DNA from 3 places in the Halomonas sp. OfavH-34-E genome. Region 2 is predicted to be linked to each of the others. Evidence: predicted binding sites of a transcription regulator. Region 2 holds the regulator's gene; each other region holds the start of a gene.
The links. The regulator sigma-54, encoded in region 2, starts transcription at its own class of promoters, with help from an activator protein. The targets are predictions, from matches to a motif close to TGGCACNNNNNTTGCTNT.
Positions count from the first base shown of each region.

Region 1: a site for sigma-54 is predicted at 2,216-2,233, ahead of NH448_RS08195 (ANTAR domain-containing protein). Genes of this name have one in related genera too.
Region 3: a site for sigma-54 is predicted at 2,176-2,193, ahead of glnA (glutamate--ammonia ligase). Genes of this name have one in related genera too.

Region 1 covers NZ_JAMXRY010000014.1:39,135-42,409, forward strand. The annotation lists gene NH448_RS08185 (FAD-dependent oxidoreductase) at 1-141, opposite strand, end outside; gene NH448_RS08190 (CmpA/NrtA family ABC transporter substrate-binding protein) at 442-1,536, opposite strand; gene NH448_RS08195 (ANTAR domain-containing protein) at 1,533-2,132, opposite strand; gene NH448_RS08200 (nitrate reductase) at 2,862-3,275, shown strand, end outside.
Region 2 covers NZ_JAMXRY010000001.1:87,827-91,101, reverse strand. The annotation lists gene rapZ (RNase adapter RapZ) at 1-86, opposite strand, end outside; gene ptsN (PTS IIA-like nitrogen regulatory protein PtsN) at 140-625, opposite strand; gene raiA (ribosome-associated translation inhibitor RaiA) at 631-939, opposite strand; gene NH448_RS00435 (RNA polymerase factor sigma-54) at 1,099-2,511, opposite strand; gene lptB (LPS export ABC transporter ATP-binding protein) at 2,793-3,275, opposite strand, start outside.
Region 3 covers NZ_JAMXRY010000020.1:39,310-42,584, reverse strand. The annotation lists gene NH448_RS10540 (DUF4124 domain-containing protein) at 1-357, opposite strand, end outside; gene glnA (glutamate--ammonia ligase) at 588-1,994, opposite strand; gene NH448_RS10530 (glycosyltransferase family A protein) at 2,509-3,039, shown strand; gene typA (translational GTPase TypA) at 3,206-3,275, shown strand, end outside.

The DNA of each region.
Region 1 (3,275 bases), on a different contig from region 2:
GGTGATGTGTCGTGGGGCACCACTCTGGGCCGCCAGGGTCTCGATCAATCGATGCGCGGCCATGCCGTTGCCGACGATCACCAGGTGGGGAAGACGTGCGTCATCAGACCTCGTCGGGGAAGACGAGCCGGCCTGGGTCATTTCGGAACGGGACCTTGAGTCAGGCAGGCCAGAGGAGCGGGGCCTGGAGTCAGAAGGACCAGTGGAATATGGCATCGCATGGGCTCCAAAAACGCCAAAGACGTCTCTCACACCTCCGGCGTCGGAGGGTGAAGAGACGTCTTTGTCTAGTGTCGGTGCGATCGCCGTTGACCGCCGCCGGCATTCGCCGGCACTTGCTACAGGCTATCCAAGTTTCATGCCTGTTTTACGTTTTGTGCAGGTAAAACAGCCTGTTGGTGCAGGCCCTGGTGGCGGGCGTCAGCACCGGTCAGGCAGGGTTCAGGGCGTGTCGGCACCGTACTGGTGCGTGGCGGCGTCGTAATGCACAGCGCTGTAGCACTCCTCCAGGGTGGCGGTGTCGAGCTGTCGCCCGCGAGCCTCGAGCAGCGGCGACAACCGCTGGATCAGCCCCTCGAAGTCGGCCGTCAGGGGGCGCAGTCGCTCACCGATGCAGGGGTAGCCCGGGGCGGCTTCCAGCGGCAGCTCGTCGAGATGGCCTACGGCTTCATCGAGGTAGGGGGGCAGTGCCAGCCAGGCCAGGGTCTGGCGTCTGGCCTCAGGCGCCTTGTCCAGCCACAGGGCGGCGGCCTGGAGGGCGCGCAGCAGCGCGGACAGGGTATTCGGGTAGCGCCGAGCCCAGGAGGCCGTCACCCCCAGCACCTTCTCGGGATGCGCCGGCATCAGTTCCGCACCGCTGGCCACCACTCGACCCACCTGACGATGCTGGGCCAGGCTGCCCCAGGGCTCGCCGACGCAGAAGCCATCGATCTCGCCTTCGCGCAGTGCGTCCACCATGCGCGGGGGCGGCAGCGCGACCAGTTCGACCTCGCTGTCGACGTTGATGTCGCCGCGAGCCAGCCAGTCACGCAGCAACAGGTGCTGGCAGGAGTAGGGGTAGACCATGGCCAGGCGTGGCCGGGTGCCTTTTTTCAGCGAGGCCTTGAAGCGTCGGGCCAGTTCGCTGGCCGCGCCGAAGGCGCCGGGCTCCCCGCTGTGGACCGAAGCGCCGACCGCCTCGGCCAGGCGGCGAGACAGCACCAGCGTATTGCCCTGGCGGCTCAGCACCGCGGCGGCCAGGGTGTCACAAGGCGCGCGGGACAGCCCCAGGCTCATGGCCAGCGGCATCGGCGCCAGCATCTGGGCGCCGTCAAGCAGGCCGGCGGCGACCTTGTCGCGCAGGGTGGACCAGGCGTTCTCGCGTGACAGGCTGACCTCGACCCCCTGGGCGGCGAAGAAGCCGCCTTCCCGGGCGATGATCAACAGCGCAGCATCCAGCAGCGGCACGAATCCCAGGGTCAGGCTGGCGAGCTCGGGTGGATGCGGCGCGCCAGTTCTGGACGTGCTGGCCGCGTCAGAAGACAGCGATGGACTCATGATCCCTTCTCCAGTGGCTTGAGGATGTCGATGACGTTCTGGGCGACCTGTGCGATGCGCTGGCCGCGGTCCATGGCCAGCTTGCGCAGCATGCGGTAGGCCTGTTCCTCATCGCAGCTCTGATGCTTCATCAACAGGCCCTTGGCCTGTTCGATGCGCTTGCGGTCGGCGAGCTGGTTGCGTGCCTTGTCGAGGTCGCGGCGCATTCCCTGAAAGGCTTCGAAGCGGGCGATGGCGACATCGATGACCGCCTTGACGCGGTTGGCCGCCAGACCGTCCACCACATAGGCGCTGACGCCGGCCTTCACCGCCGCCTTGAGCGATTCGGGGTCGTGCTGGTCGGCGAAGAACACCACCGGTCGAGGGTTTTCCCGCTGCAGCAGCGCCATGCTCTCCAGGGTGTCCCGGTCAGGCGATTCCATGTCGATGATGACCACGTCGGGTTGATGCTGCTGCACCATGTCGTTGAGGCTGGCCGGGCTTGACAGTCGGCAGACCACCTGGTGTCCGTCCAGCGCAAGCGCCTCTTCGACCATGGCGGCGCGCACTATCTCGTCGTCGACCAGCAGGACCTTCAAGGTGTCGTGTTCGGGCATGGGCGTGGCTCGATGATGCTGTCGCTCGATAGAGCTCGAGTCGACATGATGAGGGGTGCACCTTGGGTGCCTCTGCACCTGTCAGCGCAAAAGGCGTTCCATTTTCGATCTTGTCGTTTTCTGTCAGGGAGATAACCCCCTGCAAAGCCGCCGCCGAGCCCCCGCAGATATACCGGGCAGGCACTCGCGCACCGAAAGGGTGCGTAAACGGTGGCCTTTATCGTTCGTTGTGGTGCGAGCCTGGGGGCTGTCAGACGTCTTCTCGCCACCATCGCCTGGGTAAACGGCAGAAAAAAACGTCGTGGCTTCAATTGGCTGGCACAGGCATTCCACACTGCAAGGGGCGATTGCGGTGTTCTGGCACAGGGTTTGCTTTGGTTACTGGCAAAGCTAGTGCCGTTGTTGGTGCCATGGGCATCACTAAGCCGAGCCAGATGACTAAGCCGAGCCAGATCGCTAGGCCGAGCCAGGAAGCTTCCCGACGCTGGTGGCGGGTGGGCCGGTCCGACAACTCGTCTGCAACGGGCGCTAGCACACACGAAATCCAGCGCGGGATTTCATACGGCAACGACGCCCATCTCCTCGAGCCTCGCTCGACGGGATGGGCGTTGTGCGTTTGGGCCGCAGCAAGGCCCGACCGATCAAGGCCCGGCCGCTAGCGGAGCGATGATCTGCCGATGAGATGCCGACGATATGCCAAGGCAGCAAGATGGCCGACAGGAGAGCGCGATGACCCGGACGGATAGCGACAGCACGGAGATCGACAGCGGTGCAGGCGGCGAGGCCACAGGTACCACCTGTCCCTACTGCGGGGTCGGCTGTGGCGTAGAGCTTCGTCGCGATGGCGAGTCGGTCACCCTCCAGGGCGACCAGGATCACCCGGCCAACTTCGGTCGCCTGTGCGTCAAGGGTTCGGCCCTGGCGGAGACCCTTGGCGGCCAGGGGCGCTTGACGCGACCCAGGGTGGACGGTCGCGAGACCGACTGGGACAGCGCGCTGGACGCCGTCGCCGAGCGTCTGGGAGCGATTGCCGAGGGCAGCGGCCCACAGGCCATCGCCGGCTACCTGTCCGGGCAGCTATTGACCGAGGACTACTACGTCGCAAACAAGCTGTTCAAGGGATTTCTCGGGACACCGCACCTG
Region 2 (3,275 bases):
ATGGCGTAGAACCCCAGGTCCTCCAGGGCCTGAAGGGCCACGGACTTTCCCGAGCCGGAGCGACCACTGATGATCACGAGCTGCATGTCCTGTCTCCTTGGGCAGGCGTCCATTGCTGATGGCCTAGGCAAGGCCGCGATCAGGAGGGAGTGTCGTCCCCTGGCGCCTGTTGGCGGATGGCTTCCTGCAGGCGCTCGTGAAGCTCGCGCTGGGAGCTGGCGTGGCGCAGACGGTGACGTGTGTCGGCGTCGTTCATGACGCCAGCGACCTGGCCGAGCAGGGCAAGATGGGCGTCGTCGGCCTCTTCCGGCACCAGCAGCACGAACACCAGATCGACGGGCTCACCATCGATGGCATCGAAGTCGACAGGTTCCGCGAGTTTGAGGAAGCCGGAGATGGGCGCCTTGCAGTGGGGGTTGCGGGCATGGGGAATGGCGACGCCATTGCCTATGCCGGTACTGCCCAGGCGCTCACGTCCGATCAGCCGACTGAAGACCTCCTGGCTGTCCAGGCTCGGGGTGTTCTGCGCAATGAAGGTGCTGAAAAACTCCAGCACCCTCTTCTTGCTGCCTCCCGGGACATCGAACAATGTGCGCTCGGGAGGGAGAATGGCTTCCAATGTCATGAGAGTCAGCGAATTCCGGCGCCTTGGGCGCGGGCTTGGGATTTTTCCTTGTGCTTGACCAGCTGGCGGTCCAGCTTGTCGGCAAGGGCGTCGATAGCAGCATACATGTCGCCGTCCTGCGCTTCGGCATGCAGGTCGGCACCGGCGGCGTGAAGGGTGCAGGCGGCCAGCTGGCGTTCCTTTTCCACCGAGAGGGTCACCTGGACGTTGGTGATGTTGTCGTAGTGGCGCTCCACACGGGTGAGCTTCTCTTGTACGTAGTCACGCAGGGGATCGGTCAATTCGACGTGGTGGCCGGTGATGTTGACTTGCATGACAGGCTCCTTGCTCTTTCGGGTGGTGGCTTGATTGTAACCCTTTTTCCGATCCTGCAAACCCCCTCGACGCTACGCAGAAAGACGCAGATGTCATGCGAAATTTCAAGTGCTTGCGCTTTCCCGATAACTAGGCTAGCGACGCCGCAGCGCAAGGCCTCAGCGCAGTCGCTTGCGCTCGCTGGAAGACGGAATATTCATGGCTTCCCGGTACTTTGCCACGGTGCGTCTGGCGACATTGACGCCGTCTTCCGCCAGCAATTCCACCAGTTTGCTGTCCGACAGAGGTTTGCGGGCAGGTTCCTTTTGAATCAACGATTTGATCATGGCGCGGATGGCGGTACTGGAATGGGCGTCGCCATCCTGGCCGACCTGGCTCGAGAAAAAATACTTCAACTCGAACACGCCGCGAGGCGTGTGCACGAACTTCTGGGTGGTCACGCGGGAGATGGTGGACTCGTGCATCTCCACCTTGTCTGCGATATCGGCCAGCACCAACGGTTTCATGGCCGCTTCTCCCTGCTCGAGGAAGTCGATCTGACGCACCATGATTTCCCGGCCGACCTTCAGCAAGGTGTCGTTGCGGCTGGACAGACTTTTGATCAGCCAGCGCGCCTCCTGCAGGTGGTCCTTGAGGAACTGGTTGTCCTGGCTCTTGTCCGCGCGCCGAATCAGCGCAGCGTAGTCGGGCTGGATGCGCAGTCGGGGCATTGCATCCGGGTTGAGTTCAACGCGCCAGCCCTCTTCGGTGTGGCGTACCACCAGGTCGGGTATGACGTAGTCGTTATCGCTGTCACCGAACTGGCTGCCGGGACGTGGGTCGAGGCTCCGGATCAGCTCGATGACGCTGTCGAGTTGGTCGTCATCGAGTCCTAGTCGGCGCTTCAGCAGACGTCGGTCGCCGCTGGCCAGCGCCTCGAGAAACTGTCTTACCAGTCGTCCGGCCTGGGGCAGCAGGACGGTATCGCGAGGCAGGCTATCCAGTTGCAGCATCAGACACTCGCGCAGGTCGCGGGCGAACACTCCGGTCGGTTCGAACTGTTGCAGCCGAACCAGCACCGCCTCCACCTCCGCGAGGGGAGGGGGGCGACGACCGTCTTGCTCGAGCCCCTGGGCAATGTCATCCAGTGTCTGCTCGAGATAGCCGTCGGCGTTGACCGCGTCGAGCAGGCTCTCGGCGATCAGGCGCTCCTGGTCGCTGACGTCGAGCATCGCCAGTTGCCAGCTCAGGTGGCTGTGCAGTGACTGGGAGCTTGCCTGGCGCTCGAAATCCGGCGCCTCGCCACTGCCGGCGGGGGTGGTGCCCAGGTCCTGGTAGGTGTCGGACCAGTCGCTGTCCACACTGAGTTCCGAGGGAATCTGATCCGCCCAGTCATCTTCCACGGCTTCCCTGGTCTGCTGTTCGCCGAACTCGTCCTCGAGTTCGAGCATGGGGTTGGCCTCCAGCGCCTGCTGGACCTCCTGGCGCAGGTCCAGGGTCGAAAGCTGCAGCAGGCCGATCGCCTGTTGCAGTTGCGGGGTCATGGTCAGCTGGGTACCAATGCGCAGCTGCAGTGACGCCTTGAGGGCCATGGGTCGGGATCCACCAGTGTTGTCGAAAGGCTTTACCCTAACGACGAGTCATCAGACATGCAAGCATCTTGCCAAGTTGGTGTTTTTTGACCTGTGGGAGGGAGTGTAAAGGTCGATGTGGAACAACTTGGTAGGGGGGAGGTGCTTCTTTCGAGGGAGGCCCTGTGTGCAAGGTGAGGCCGACCCTTTCAGGGCCGGCGGTTGGATGCTGATGCTGGCAAGTGTTGCGGCCGCTTGATGCGACTGCGACTGCGACTGCGGCTGTCGGGCGGCCCTGCGGTCTAGAGGCGGAAGTTCTCGCCCAGGTAGACCTCCTTGACGCGCTGGTTGGCGAGGATGGACTCGGCGCTGCCCTCGGCGATGATCTGTCCGTCGCCGACGATGTAGGCACGATCGCAGATATCGAGGGTCTCGCGCACGTTGTGATCGGTGATCAGGACGCCGATATCGCGGGCCTTGAGTTGACGAATGATGGACTTGATCTCGCCCACCGAGATCGGGTCGACCCCGGCGAAGGGTTCATCGAGCAGGATAAAGGCCGGCTCGGTGGCCAGGGCGCGAGCGATCTCGACCCGGCGCCGCTCCCCGCCGGACAGGCTCATGCCGGGGTTGTCACGAATATGGCTGACGTGGAAATCCTCGAGGAGTTGCTCGAGACGTGCTTCTCGGCCCTCGCGGTCGAGGTCCTTGCGGGTCTCGAGGATCGCCATGATGTTGTCGGCCACCGACAGCTTGCGAAAGATCGAAGCCTCCTGAGGCAGGTA
Region 3 (3,275 bases), on a different contig from region 2:
CCCCGTCGCCGGAGGCGGGCTGATCGCGGCCAGCACCTTCAATCTTCCCCCGGTCCCCGTGGGCAACACGCTGTCATCCGCCGGGGAGGCGATGGCCAGGACATCGTGGGGCTGGAAGATATCGGCGTCGCTATCCGGGCCTGGTACTGAAGGCGCCGTCGGCCTGGTGGGCAACGCCACATCCAGCGCAGGGGCGCTGGACAACGGCGGCGGTGCCAGCGCGTGGGCGCCGGCCGAGGGCGTATCGCTGTAGCGCACGACGCCGTCGGGACCGACACTGCGATAGATGGTGCTCGCAGGCACCACTTCTGCCACCGGCAACGCCAGCCCGGACGCTGCCAGCAAGGCAATTGCCATTAGTGATGATCGACTCGGCGACGAGGGAGCGCTCTCACCCCTCTCCCGGCCTGCCCTGCGCGTCCACCGCTGCATCATCGTGATTGCCCTCGCCGACCTTCCCCTGACGAGGATGACGGCAGCCACGACCCGCGCCAAGGGGATCCCTTGCCCAGGCGCAAGGCCCGCGCAAAAAAAATCGGCCCCGCGATCATCGCGGGGCCGACGGAACGCACGAGGCGCTATGCCGATCAGCAGCTGTAGTACATGTCGAACTCGATCGGGTGGGTCGCCATGCGCAGACGCTCGACGTCCTCGTTCTTGAGCTCGATGTAAGCGTCGATCATGTCGTCGGTGAAGACGCCACCTTCGGTCAGGAAGCTGCGGTCCTCGTCGAGGGCTGCCAGCGCCTGGTCGAGGCTCTCGGCCACGGTCGGGATGGCCTTGCCTTCTTCCGGCGGCAGGTCATAGAGGTTCTTGTCCATGGCGTCGCCGGGGTGGATCTTGTTCTTGATGCCGTCGATACCGGCCATCAGCATCGCCGCGAAGCACAGGTAGGGGTTGGCGGTCGGGTCGGGGAAACGCGCCTCGACACGCTTGCCCTTCGGGCTTGCGGTGTACGGGATACGGATGGAAGCAGAACGGTTACGGGCGCTGTAGGCCAGCATGACCGGCGCTTCGAAGCCCGGCACCAGACGCTTGTAGGAGTTGGTAGAAGCGTTGGTGAAGGCGTTCAGGGCGCGGGCGTGCTTGATGATACCGCCGATGTAGTAAAGCGCCATTTCGGACAGACCAGCGTACTCGTCACCGGCAAACTGGTTCTGGCCGTCCTTCCAGAAAGACTGGTGGACGTGCATACCGCTGCCGTTGTCGCCGACCAGCGGCTTGGGCATGAAGGTGGCGGTCTTGCCGTAGGCGTGAGCCACATTGTGGATCACGTACTTCATTTCCTGAACTTCGTCGGCCTTCTTGACCAGGGTGTTGAAGGCAACACCGATCTCGTTCTGGCCGGCGTTGGACACCTCGTGGTGGTGCACCTCGACCTTCTGACCGATGGCCTCGAGGGTGTTGCACATGGCACCGCGCATGTCATGGAAGCTGTCCACCGGCGGAACCGGGAAGTAGCCGCCCTTGACCCGCGGACGGTGACCGAGGTTGCCACCTTCGACGGCGCGGTCGGTGGACCAGGCACCCTCTTCGGAGCTGATCTTGTACATGGCGCCTTCGATATCGGCCTTCCAGTGCACCTCGTCGAAGATGAAGAACTCGGGCTCGGGGCCGAAGAAGGCGGTGTCGCCCAGGCCAGAGGACTGCAGGTAGGCCTCGGCGCGCTTGGCGATGGAGCGCGGGTCACGCTCGTAGCCCTGCATGGTGGCCGGCTCGATGATGTCGCAACGCAGGATCAGGGTCGCGTCTTCGGTGAAGGGGTCGAGGAAGCCGGTGCCGTCCTCCGGACGCAGGATCATGTCGGACTCGTTGATGCCCTTCCAGCCGTTGATGGAGGAACCATCGAACATCTGGCCATTCTCGAAGAACTCTTCGTCGACCTCGGCGGCCGGAATGGTGACGTGCTGCTCTTTACCGCGGGTATCGGTGAAGCGCAGGTCAACCCACTTCACATCATGTTCGTTGATCAGGGCGAGGGTCTTGTCTGACATGTGGTCCTCCAGAGTGGAACTTGTCTCGTGACTCGAGCGTTGCGCAACGGCGCCAATCCCATGTCACCGGTTTGAAACGGGGGATGATCCAGGGAACAAAAGGGGTACCGGGATCCTTTGTAGCACGCTCCCGGGACACTGCCCATGGCAACGTGCGCGACACGATGACACTGCCAACCACAATGCAGATTGCGTGCCAGCATTGCACCAGCATCGACCAAAAAAATCTCAACCCATTGTTTCACATCTTTTTTATCCAAACAGACCCTTTGCGCCAGCTTAGGGCACAAAGGCCCACCGTCTACAGGAGTCGCCGACTACTGCACCACAAGAGTGCAATAAAAGCTGTAATGCACCACTTTGGACCTTTGTGACAGGATCTATAAACTCTGCCGGGCCGATCGCGAGGTGTCAGTGGGCGCTGGAACCTTTCGCAACGCAAAGATACACTTTATTACGTTCGACTCCGACCGCCTCCCCTGCCGGCCGGCGTCACCCTCCTCGGAGTGTCGTCGTGAAAATCAGCTTGATCATTGATGCCCGACTTACCGGCAAGGAACTGCCTCGCCGGCTCGCGGAAGCACGCCAGCAGGTCGCCCTCTTCCAGGGAAGAGGCGAGATCCTCGTCATCGACGATGGCGATATGGCGCCACCACTACTGGGCGAACCGGGCGAACACGCCGTCGTCGGCTATCGCCAGGTGCGCAGCCGGCCCGCGCCCATGGGGCGGCGCCTCAACCTGGCCGCCTCCCACAGCAATGGACGCATGCTCGGCTTCTGCCTCGGCCCTCTGGACACCCACTGGGTCGAGCGAATGATGGCAGCCGCCTGCGATGATTCGCGCCCGGTGGTGCGTCCTGCTCGCCCCTGTCCGCTATCGCTGCTCAGCCTGCTGCGACGTACTCCGACCCGGGCCCTGGGCGTCGAACGTACCTGGTTCGATCGGCTGGGAGGCTTCGACCCGTCGCTGGACTTGAGCGCGGTAGAGGACCTCGCCACTCGCCTCAAGGCCTGTCGCGCCAAGATGGTCGTGCAGCGCGCCTGAGCGTCAGATCGTCCTTTCTGTCGATTTCGCCTACTTTTTTCGCCTCGCAGGTGCTTGATAGTTCAGCATCTTGAGGATCGATGCCGAGATTGGCGCCAACAAGGCTGGTCGTTGTCATCGCCCAGGCCCTATAATGCTGCCCCACTTTTTCCAGCAGGATCCCGTCGTGATCGAGAATCTTCGCAACATCGCCATCATCGCTCACGTCGACCACGGCAAAACCACCCTGGTCGACA